4 regions of the Streptomyces sp. ITFR-16 genome follow, and region 1 is predicted to be linked to each of the others. Evidence: riboswitches for the same ligand, from Rfam matches in the RefSeq annotation. Region 1 holds a riboswitch; each other region holds the start of a gene.
What was found. A riboswitch is a leader RNA that binds a small molecule or an ion and turns the genes downstream of it on or off. The one in region 1 is predicted to bind cobalamin.
Positions count from the first base shown of each region.

Region 1 (2,191 bases):
TCAGCTCGTCGTCGAGGCCGTCGTGGAGAACACCGAGGTGAAGACGGAGATCTTCGCGGCCCTCGACAAGATCGTCGAGGACCCCGGGGCCGTGCTCGCCACCAACACCTCCTCCATCCCCGTGATGCGGCTGGGCATGGCCACCGGGCGCGCCGACCGCGTGCTGGGACTGCACTTCTTCAACCCGGCCCCCGTCCTGCCCCTGGTGGAGGTGGTCTCCTCGCTGCACACCTCCGGGGAGGTCATCGCCTCCGTACGGCACTTCGCCGAGCACACCCTCGGCAAGACGGTCGTCCGGTCTCAGGACCGGGCGGGGTTCGTCGTCAACGCCCTGCTCATCCCCTACCTCCTCGCCGCGATCCGGATGGCGGAGTCGGGGTTCGCCACGGCCGCCGATGTGGACGCGGGCATGGAGCTGGGCTGCGCGCACCCGATGGGACCGCTGAAGCTCGCCGATCTGATCGGCCTGGACACGGTCGCCTCCATCGCCGCATCCCTCTACGACGAATTCAAGGAACCCCTGTACGCCCCGCCGCCGCTGCTCCAGCGCATGGTGGAGGCGGGGCTGCTGGGCCGCAAGAGCGGCCGGGGGTTCCACCTGTACGACCGGGGCTGAGGGGCCCGGGTCCACCGCCGGGCCGAGGGGCCCGCGGTGCTGTGGAGAGGGGCGTACGGCGGCAAGGGATCCGTCGTACGCCCCCTCGGCGTGCCCGGCCCCCGGCGTCTCATTCCATGTTCCGGAATGTGAACAGTGGCGTGGCGGGGGTGGCACACCCTCTAGGGTGGTCCGTGCAGCTGGTTCGCCCTGTCCGCCAGGCAGGAGCGTCGTAAGAGGGAACCCGGTGGGAATCCGGGACTGCCCCGCAGCGGTGAGTGGGAACGACCGCCGTCATCAGCACTGGATCCGCCCGGATCCGGGAAGCGACGGCCAGTAGGAGTCTGCCCCGGCAGACGTGCCCGCGAGTCCGAAGACCTGCCCGTTGCCCGCACACGACCATTCGTGTGCGGATATCCCGGTGACCTCGTGGGCGGGTCGGCGTACACATCAGACGGAGAGACCGCACCGTACGGGTGCCGGAATCCGTCCGGTTCGTCATCCCTTCGCGTCCGCGTCCCGTCCCGGGATGTTCAGGAGTCATCTCGCGAAGGAGATTTCCGTGACAGCGAAGCCCGCAGCCGCGGCAGCACGAGCCACCGTGTACGGCTACCCCCGCCAGGGTCCGAACCGGGAACTGAAGAAGGCCATCGAGGGCTACTGGAAGGGCCGGGTCACCGCCGACGCCCTCCGGGAGACGGCGGCCGGTCTGCGCCGCTCCCACTGGCGGCAGCTGGCCGACGCCGGTGTCCACGAGGTGCCCACCGGTGACTTCTCGTACTACGACCACGTCCTGGACACCAGCGTCATGGTCGGTGCGATCCCGCCCCGGCACCGCGAGGCCGTCGCCTCCGACGCGCTCGACGGGTACTTCGCGATGGCCCGCGGGACCCAGGACGTGGCTCCGCTGGAGATGACCAAGTGGTTCGACACCAACTACCACTACCTCGTCCCCGAACTCGGCCCGGACACCGTCTTCACCGCCGACTCCGCCAGGCAGGTCACCGAGCTGAGGGAAGCCCTCGCGCTCGGCCACACCGCCCGCCCGGTGCTCGTCGGCCCTGTCACGTATCTGCTGCTGGCCAAGCCCGCCCCCGGGGTGGCCGCCGACTTCGAACCGCTCACCCTGCTCGACCGGCTGCTGCCGGTCTACGCGGAGGTGCTCGCCGATCTGCGGGCCGCCGGCGCGGAGTGGGTACAGCTCGACGAGCCCGCCCTGGTCCAGGACCGGACGCCGGCCGAGCTGAACGCCGCCGCCCGCACCTACCGTGACCTCGGCGCGCTGACCGACCGTCCCAAGCTGCTCGTCGCCTCCTACTTCGACCGGCTCGGGGAGGCGCTGCCCGTCCTGGCGAAGGCCCCGGTCGAGGGCCTGGCGCTGGACTTCACCGACGAGGCGGCCGCCAACCTGGACGACCTCGCCGCCGTCGGCGGACTGCCCGGCAAGCGGCTCGTCGCCGGTGTGGTCAACGGCCGCAACATCTGGATCAACGACTACGAGAAGTCCCTGGCGACGCTCGCGACACTCCTCGGCCTCGCCGACCGGGTCGATGTGGCCGCCTCCTGCTCCCTGCTGCACGTCCCGCTGGACACCGC
Region 1 covers NZ_CP134609.1:7,702,367-7,704,557, reverse strand. The annotation lists gene RLT58_RS34075 (3-hydroxybutyryl-CoA dehydrogenase) at 1-616, shown strand, start outside; cobalamin riboswitch at 780-996, shown strand; gene metE (5-methyltetrahydropteroyltriglutamate--homocysteine S-methyltransferase) at 1,158-2,191, shown strand, end outside.

Region 2 (2,191 bases), 6.5 Mb from region 1:
GGGGCCTGTCAGGCGTCCGGGCCTTCGGGGCGCCGCCGCAGCAGGTAGGTGTCCATGATCCAGCCGTGTTCGGCGCGGGCCTCGGCGCGTGTGTGCCGGATGCGGTCGGCGACCTCGTCGAGGGGGCCGGCGATCAGGATTTCGTCCGGCGTGCCGAGGTAGGCGCCCCAGTGGATCCAGACGCCGCTGCCCGCCAACTGCCCGAAGGACTCGTGGGCGTCGAGCATGACGACGATGTCGGAGTCGTCGGGCGGAAGGCCCTCGGCGAGGCGTCGCCCCGGGGTGATGTGGACGGGGCGGCCGACCCGGTTGAGGGTGATGCGGTGGCGGGCGGCGAGGGCGGAGACGCTGCTGATGCCGGGGACCACCTCGCAGGTGAAGTCCACCTCCCCGCGGGCCCCGATGTCCTCCAGGATGCCGAGCGTACTGTCGTACAGCGACGGGTCGCCCCACACCAGGAACGCCCCGCACTGTCCGGGCGCCAACTCCTCGCGGATCAGCCGGGCGCAGAGGTCGGCGCGGCGCCGGCGCCAGTCGCGCACGGCGTCGGTGTATCCCGCGTCCGATGCCTGGCGGCGGTCGCGCCAGGGGTCCTCGGCCTCGACGACGCGGTACGGCCCCGGGAGATGCTCATCGAGCACGTCCCGCCGCAACCGGGTGAGGGCGGATTTCTCCCGGCCCTTGCCGAGTACGAAGAAGACATCGGCCCTGCGCATGGCGCGCACGGCGCCGAGCGTGAGGTGGTCGGGGTCGCCGGCGCCGATCCCGATGACGAGGAGATGCCGGGCGGCGGTACTCATGCGCTGCTCCCGGTGGCCGTCCGCAGGGCGCGGTGCGGATCCGGGGCGAGCGGGTCCGCTTCGGGGCGGATGCGCATGCGTACACGGCCTTTCCGGTCCGGCGCCGGGTGGGCCGCGCGGGGCGGGGCCCCGGCTGCCACGCGTCGCGAGTGGCGGGGTGGACTTAGTAGGACGTCCAACTATATCTTCGGGGGACAAGGTCCGCGGTGCAGGGAAGCCGGTGTGAATCCGGCACGGTCCCGCCACTGTGACCGGGGAGTGTGCTGCCATCCACACGCCACTGGCGAGGTACTGCCGGGAAGGCGGGCGGCGCGCGGAGATCCGGGAGTCAGGATACCGGCCGCGGACGGTTCCGTGTTTTCCACGAGGATGGAGACGACACGCATGGCACCGGTCCGTACGCACACACACGACCCTGGTGATCCGGCGGGGCGCGCGCACATCCCTGCGCGCCCGTAGACCTCCGAGGCCCTCCGGCCCCACTGTCCGCTGTCCCACGGCATTCCCCGGCACCGCGCCCGCCTCTCTGCGCGCGGGCCGGCGGCTCGCCGTGCCGTCCCCGGATCCCACCTGACGAGAGCAGGCACCCATGGTCCGTGAACTCACCCATTTCATCGGCGGGAAGCACACCGCCGGTACGTCCGGTCTCTTCGGCGACATCCACGACCCCAACACCGGTTCCGTACAGGCGCGTGTGCCGCTCGCGGGCCGCGCCGACGCCGGGACGGCCGTCGCCGACGCCGTCACCGCCCAGCGGGAGTGGGGGCAGTGGAACCCCCAGCGGCGCGCCCGCGTCCTGCTGCGCTTCCTCCAACTCGTCGACGCGGAACGCGAATCCCTGGCGCGCCTGCTGTCGTCGGAGCACGGCAAGACCGTCGCCGACGCGCACGGGGACATCCAACGCGGCCTGGAAGTCGTCGAGTTCGCCGCCGGGATTCCCCATCTGCTCAAGGGGGAGTTCACGGACAACGCCGGCACCGGCATCGACGTGCACTCGCTGCGCTCCCCGATCGGTGTGGTCGCCGGGATCACCCCCTTCAACTTCCCCGCGATGATCCCGCTCTGGAAGGCGGCACCCGCTCTCGCCTGCGGAAACGCCTTCATCCTCAAGCCGTCGGAGCGCGACCCGTCCGTCCCGCTGCGGCTGGCCGAACTCTTCCTGGAAGCCGGTCTGCCGCCCGGCGTGCTGAACGTCGTCAACGGCGGCAAGGAAGCGGTCGACACACTCCTGGAGGACCCGAGGGTGGGCGCGCTCGGTTTCGTCGGCTCCACCCCCGTCGCCGCGCACCTCTATGCCACCGCCGCCGCCCACGGCAAGCGCGCCCAGTGCTTCGGCGGCGCCAAGAACCACATGATCGTGATGCCGGACGCCGACCTCGACCAGGCCGCCG
Region 2 covers NZ_CP134609.1:1,154,122-1,156,312, reverse strand. The annotation lists gene cobF (precorrin-6A synthase (deacetylating)) at 9-800, opposite strand; cobalamin riboswitch at 981-1,160, shown strand; gene RLT58_RS05260 (CoA-acylating methylmalonate-semialdehyde dehydrogenase) at 1,390-2,191, shown strand, end outside.
Region 2: linked by a shared signal. The riboswitch ahead of RLT58_RS05260 (CoA-acylating methylmalonate-semialdehyde dehydrogenase) and the one ahead of metE (5-methyltetrahydropteroyltriglutamate--homocysteine S-methyltransferase) in region 1 are both predicted to bind cobalamin.

Region 3 (2,191 bases), 5.1 Mb from region 1:
CCTGGTGGTAGCGGTCGTAGATCGAGTCCAGCTCGTCCAGCGGCGAGTCCAGCAGATAGCAGGAGGACATCTGCGGGTGGCGGGTGCCGGAGTTGAAGAGCGTGGGGGAGGAGGGCAGGTAGTCCAGCCGGCTCATCAGCCCGTACAGCGCGGCGACCTCGCCGAGCGCGCGCTCGGATTCGTCCTCCGCGAGCCCGGCGGCGACCCGCAGCATGAAGTGCTGCGGGGTCTCGATGACCTGGCGGGTGTGCGGGTGGCGCAGCAGATAGCGGCTGTGCAGGGTGCGCAGGCCGAAGTAGCCGAAGCGGTCGTCGGCGCCGTCCGCGAGCGACTGCCCGATCAGCGCGTCCAGGGCCTGCGCGTGGAGCGTCACGAACGCGGCGGTGCGGTCCGCGATCAGGCCCTCACGGTGTCCGACGGCGACCGAGGCGGAGAACGACGTCGCGCCCTGCCCGGCCGCCTCGTCCGCGATGGTGCGGGTGAGGAGACGGGCGGCGAGCCGGGAGTACGCGGGGTCCTCGGAGATCAGGCCCGCGGCGGCCTCGGTGGCCAGCGAACACAGCTCGGCCTCGTCCGACCGGGCGTTGCGGCCGCGCAGGGCTGCGGCGGCGACGCGTCCGGGGTCGGTGTCGGGCAGATCGGCGGTGAGGTCGGTCAGGGTCCGCAGCAGTGCGGTGCCCGGTCCGTCCTTCGCGGGTCCGGCGGACCGGACCGCTTCGGCCTCGGCTGCTTCGGACTCGGCCGCTGAAACCGGATCGGCTGGCGCGATGGTCACGTGGTGCTCTCCCTCGCTCGGCTCGGGGCCGGCGGGGAGCGGGGGCAGCCGGGCGGAGCGGGACCCGGGCAGGGCAGCACTCCGTGCGGCGTCCACCGGCCCATCCGCGAGGCCCGGACGTCTGGGCATCCGGTTCGGTCGAGCCGGATGCGCTGTCGGCAGGTCCTCGGACTGACGGGTGCACAAAAGCACACCGAATACACCGTTGCGGGACAGTTCCGGATTCGCACCGGATTTCCCTGCGGCGACAGCGAGCACGAGCATACATGTGGGGGCCGCCGGATGCGGCAGCCCCCACATGTTGTGTCGTACGAGATCTCAGTGCGCGCTCACACCAGGGGCCGGAGCTCCAGGCGGTACGTCAGCAGCTTCAGGTCCTCGATCGGATTCCAGTCCCTCTCGGGGGTCCGGACGAAGCCGAGGCGCCCGTAGATTCTATGGGCACCGTGCATCGCCGGCTGCGTCGACAGGACGATCCCGGTGACGCCCGGGGTGGCTCGTGCGCGCTCGATACAGGCCCGTACCAGCGCCTCACCCGCTCCCGCTCCCCGGGCCTCGCGGGAGACCGCCAGCATCCGGAATTCGGCTTCGTCGGGCGCGGCGATGTCGCACCAGGGGTTGCCCGGCGGGGCGTAGGTCACCCCGCCCAGGACGCGGCCCCGCGTGTCGGCCGCCACCAGCACCTCGGCCTCGGCGGCCCGGCGGGGGACATCGCGCAGCTTCACCAGATACGGGTCGTCGGCGCCGAAGTCGAGGAGGCCGTCCCCGAGATAGGCCTCGGCGGTGATCTCGCCGAGGACCGTGTGCTCGGCGGGCTCGACCGGCCGGATCGTTATGTCCATGGGCGGAAGTCTGCCGCACGCCCGGGCCGGGCCCGCAAGCGATTTGCGCCGGCACTCCGAGCGCTTGGACGCGCGGACGGGCCGCCGCGCCCCCTCCGCGCGTGCGGAGGGGGCGCGACGGCCCGTCGCGGTGCCGTCAGTGGCCGCCCGGCGCACCCGCCGTGGCCGGCGGGAGCTCCGTCTGCACGCCCGGGTCGCCCGCGTCCGCGGTGTAGTCGCCCGGAGCGGTCTCGTCGACCCCGGCGGGCGCCTTCACGGCGTTCAGGACGAAGGTCAGGACCACGGTGACCACGATGTTCAGCACGAAGGCCGTCAGGCCGATGTAGCCGATCTCGCCGAGGCCCGGGATCTCCTTGGAGGACCCGCCGAAGTGCTTCTGGGTGGGGCTCGCGACCCCGTAGGCGGCGGCCGTCCCGTAGATCATGCCGACCGCCCAGCCGGCGAGCAGCGCCCAGCGGTGGAACCAGCGGGTGAACAGGCCGCCGACCAGGGCAGGCATCGTCTGGAGGATCCAGATCCCGCCGAGCAGCTGGAAGTTGATCGCGACCGTCTTGTCCATGGTGAGGACGAAGGC
Region 3 covers NZ_CP134609.1:2,646,218-2,648,408, reverse strand. The annotation lists gene RLT58_RS11605 (ribonucleoside-diphosphate reductase subunit alpha) at 1-775, opposite strand, end outside; cobalamin riboswitch at 915-1,052, opposite strand; gene RLT58_RS11600 (GNAT family N-acetyltransferase) at 1,105-1,617, opposite strand; gene mctP (monocarboxylate uptake permease MctP) at 1,754-2,191, opposite strand, start outside.
Region 3: linked by a shared signal. The riboswitch ahead of RLT58_RS11605 (ribonucleoside-diphosphate reductase subunit alpha) and the one ahead of metE (5-methyltetrahydropteroyltriglutamate--homocysteine S-methyltransferase) in region 1 are both predicted to bind cobalamin.

Region 4 (2,191 bases), 1.4 Mb from region 1:
CCGTGACGACGCTCTTGCCCGCGTCCGATGTGGTGCCGGCCACCAGCAGCCCACCGCTCATACCGCTCTCCGTCCTGGGACCTGTGCATCTGGGGTACGGGTGAGGCGGCGGGCGGCGAGTCCCGCACCGAGGCGGGCCGCCACGCTGACGCCGAGGGCGAGCGCGCCGACCCGGCGCGAGAGGCGTACGGCCCGTTCGATGTCGGCGGTCTCCACCGCCCGGCCCGTCCCGCCGTTGAGGACGGGGCGGTGCTCGACCCGGCCGCCGTAGGCGAGAGTCCCGCCCAGGCGTACGCCGAGCGCGCCGGCGAACGAGGCTTCCACCGGGCCCGCGTTGGGGCTGGGGTGCTTGGCCGCGTCGGCCCGCCAGGCCCGGACCGCCTCCCGTGGCCGTCCCCCGGCGGCCACGGCGAGCAGGGCCGTCAGCCGGGCGCCCGGCCAGCCCGCGAGGTCGTCGAGGCGGGCCGAGGCCCAGCCGTAGCGCAGATGGCGGGGCGACCGGTGGCCGACCATCGCGTCGAGCGTGTTGACGGCGCGGAAGCCGACGAGCCCGGGGACGCCGCCGAGCGCGCCCCAGACCAGGGCGCCGACCACGGCGTCCGAGGTGTTCTCGGCGACGGACTCCACGACGGCGCGGGCGATCTGTGGCCCGTCCAGGGACTGCGGGTCGCGGCCGCACAGGTGCGGCAGCCGCTCCCGGGCGAGTTCGACGTCCCCGGCGGCGAGCGCGCCGCCGATGGCGCGGGCCTCGCGCCCCAGGGACGTACCGCCGACGACGGACCAGGTGGCGGCGGCGGTCAGCGCGACGGAGGCGGCGGGGTGGCGCCGCAGGGCGCGGGCGGCCAGCGCGGCGCCCCCGGCGGCGCCTCCGGCGCAGAGCAGGGTGTGCAGCGCGCCCCACCCGCGGTGGTCGCGCCACAGCCGGCGTTCGACGCCCGCCGCGGCCCGCCCGAAGGCGGCGACCGGGTGCCCCCTGCGGGGGTCACCGAGCAGCAGATCGCCGATCAGACCGGCCGTGGCGCCGTACGCGAAAATGCGATCGGCACGCACGGTTCAGCCGGCCGTCGCGCCTCGGAGGACCTTCGTACGGGCAACTGCTGGCGGGAAGGGCACAGGGACGGACGCACGGCGGCCGGGCATGGCGATATGTCCTCACTCAGGGTCCGCGCCCTGGTTCGACGTGACCGGCGACGAGAGTCTCCTGGCTTCCGGATCCGCAGTTCCCCCGGTCTTCCAGTCCGCTCGCGCGAACCGTGACTTCCGGTGGTGGGGGACTGCTCCCCGGTGACAGTGGCGGGACCGCGCCGGATTCGCACCGGCTTCCTCTGCTGTCGCCGTAATGGCTCCGGCAGTCCACCACGCTCCGCGAACACCCGTCAACCTGCCGTTGACCTGCGACGGCGCAGTGTGCGTAGACACACATCGGGCCGGACACACACGCGGTGTGTCCGGCCCGACGGGGAGGAGCGGGGAGAGGCCGGCGGGCCTCAGGCGACGATCAGATAGATGCCGTACGCGACCGCCGCGGCGCACAGCCCGAAGCAGACGTACGCGCCCGCGCGGGCCATCAGGAGCGACCCGCCCGGCTGTCCGCCCTCCGTGGCGGGTCCGGGCTGCTTGGAGAGTCCGACGATGCCGAGGGTGAAGAGGCCCACCAGGCCGACGGTGGCGACGAGAGAGACGCCGAAGACGGTGCCGAGGGCTGCCCAGTCGATGTGCATGTGTCCTTCGTCCTTACACCGTGGCCGGTCGGGCCGGGTCGGTCACAGGGGCGGCGGGGGCCGGGATGGTGGCCGTGAGGTCGTGGGCCTGCGCCTGGGCCGCCGCGGTGGGCGGCGGGCTGACGGCCGCGATGGCGGTGGTGACGACGCCCGCGGGTTCCGCGTCCGGTGCGACGTCCCCGTGGCCGACCGGCTTGCGGCGGGAGAGCACCCAGATCGCGCCGGAGCCCGCGATCAGCAGCGCCGCGACGACCACGACGCCCCAGGTGCCCTGCTTGGTGAGGAACTCGGCTCCCGCGCCGACCAGTCCGGCGGCCGGCAGGGTCAGGCCCCAGGCGACGAACATCCGGGTGGCGGTGGACCAGCGGACCACGCCCCCCTTGCGTCCGAGGCCCGCGCCCATCACGGCGCCGGAGCAGGACTGGGTGGTGGAGAGGGAGAAGCCGAGGTGCGAGGAGGCCAGGATGACG
Region 4 covers NZ_CP134609.1:6,330,256-6,332,446, forward strand. The annotation lists gene RLT58_RS28035 (cobyric acid synthase) at 1-61, opposite strand, end outside; gene RLT58_RS28040 (cobalamin biosynthesis protein) at 58-1,050, opposite strand; cobalamin riboswitch at 1,195-1,327, opposite strand; gene RLT58_RS28045 (hypothetical protein) at 1,488-1,721, opposite strand; gene RLT58_RS28050 (inorganic phosphate transporter) at 1,735-2,191, opposite strand, start outside.
Region 4: linked by a shared signal. The riboswitch ahead of RLT58_RS28040 (cobalamin biosynthesis protein) and the one ahead of metE (5-methyltetrahydropteroyltriglutamate--homocysteine S-methyltransferase) in region 1 are both predicted to bind cobalamin.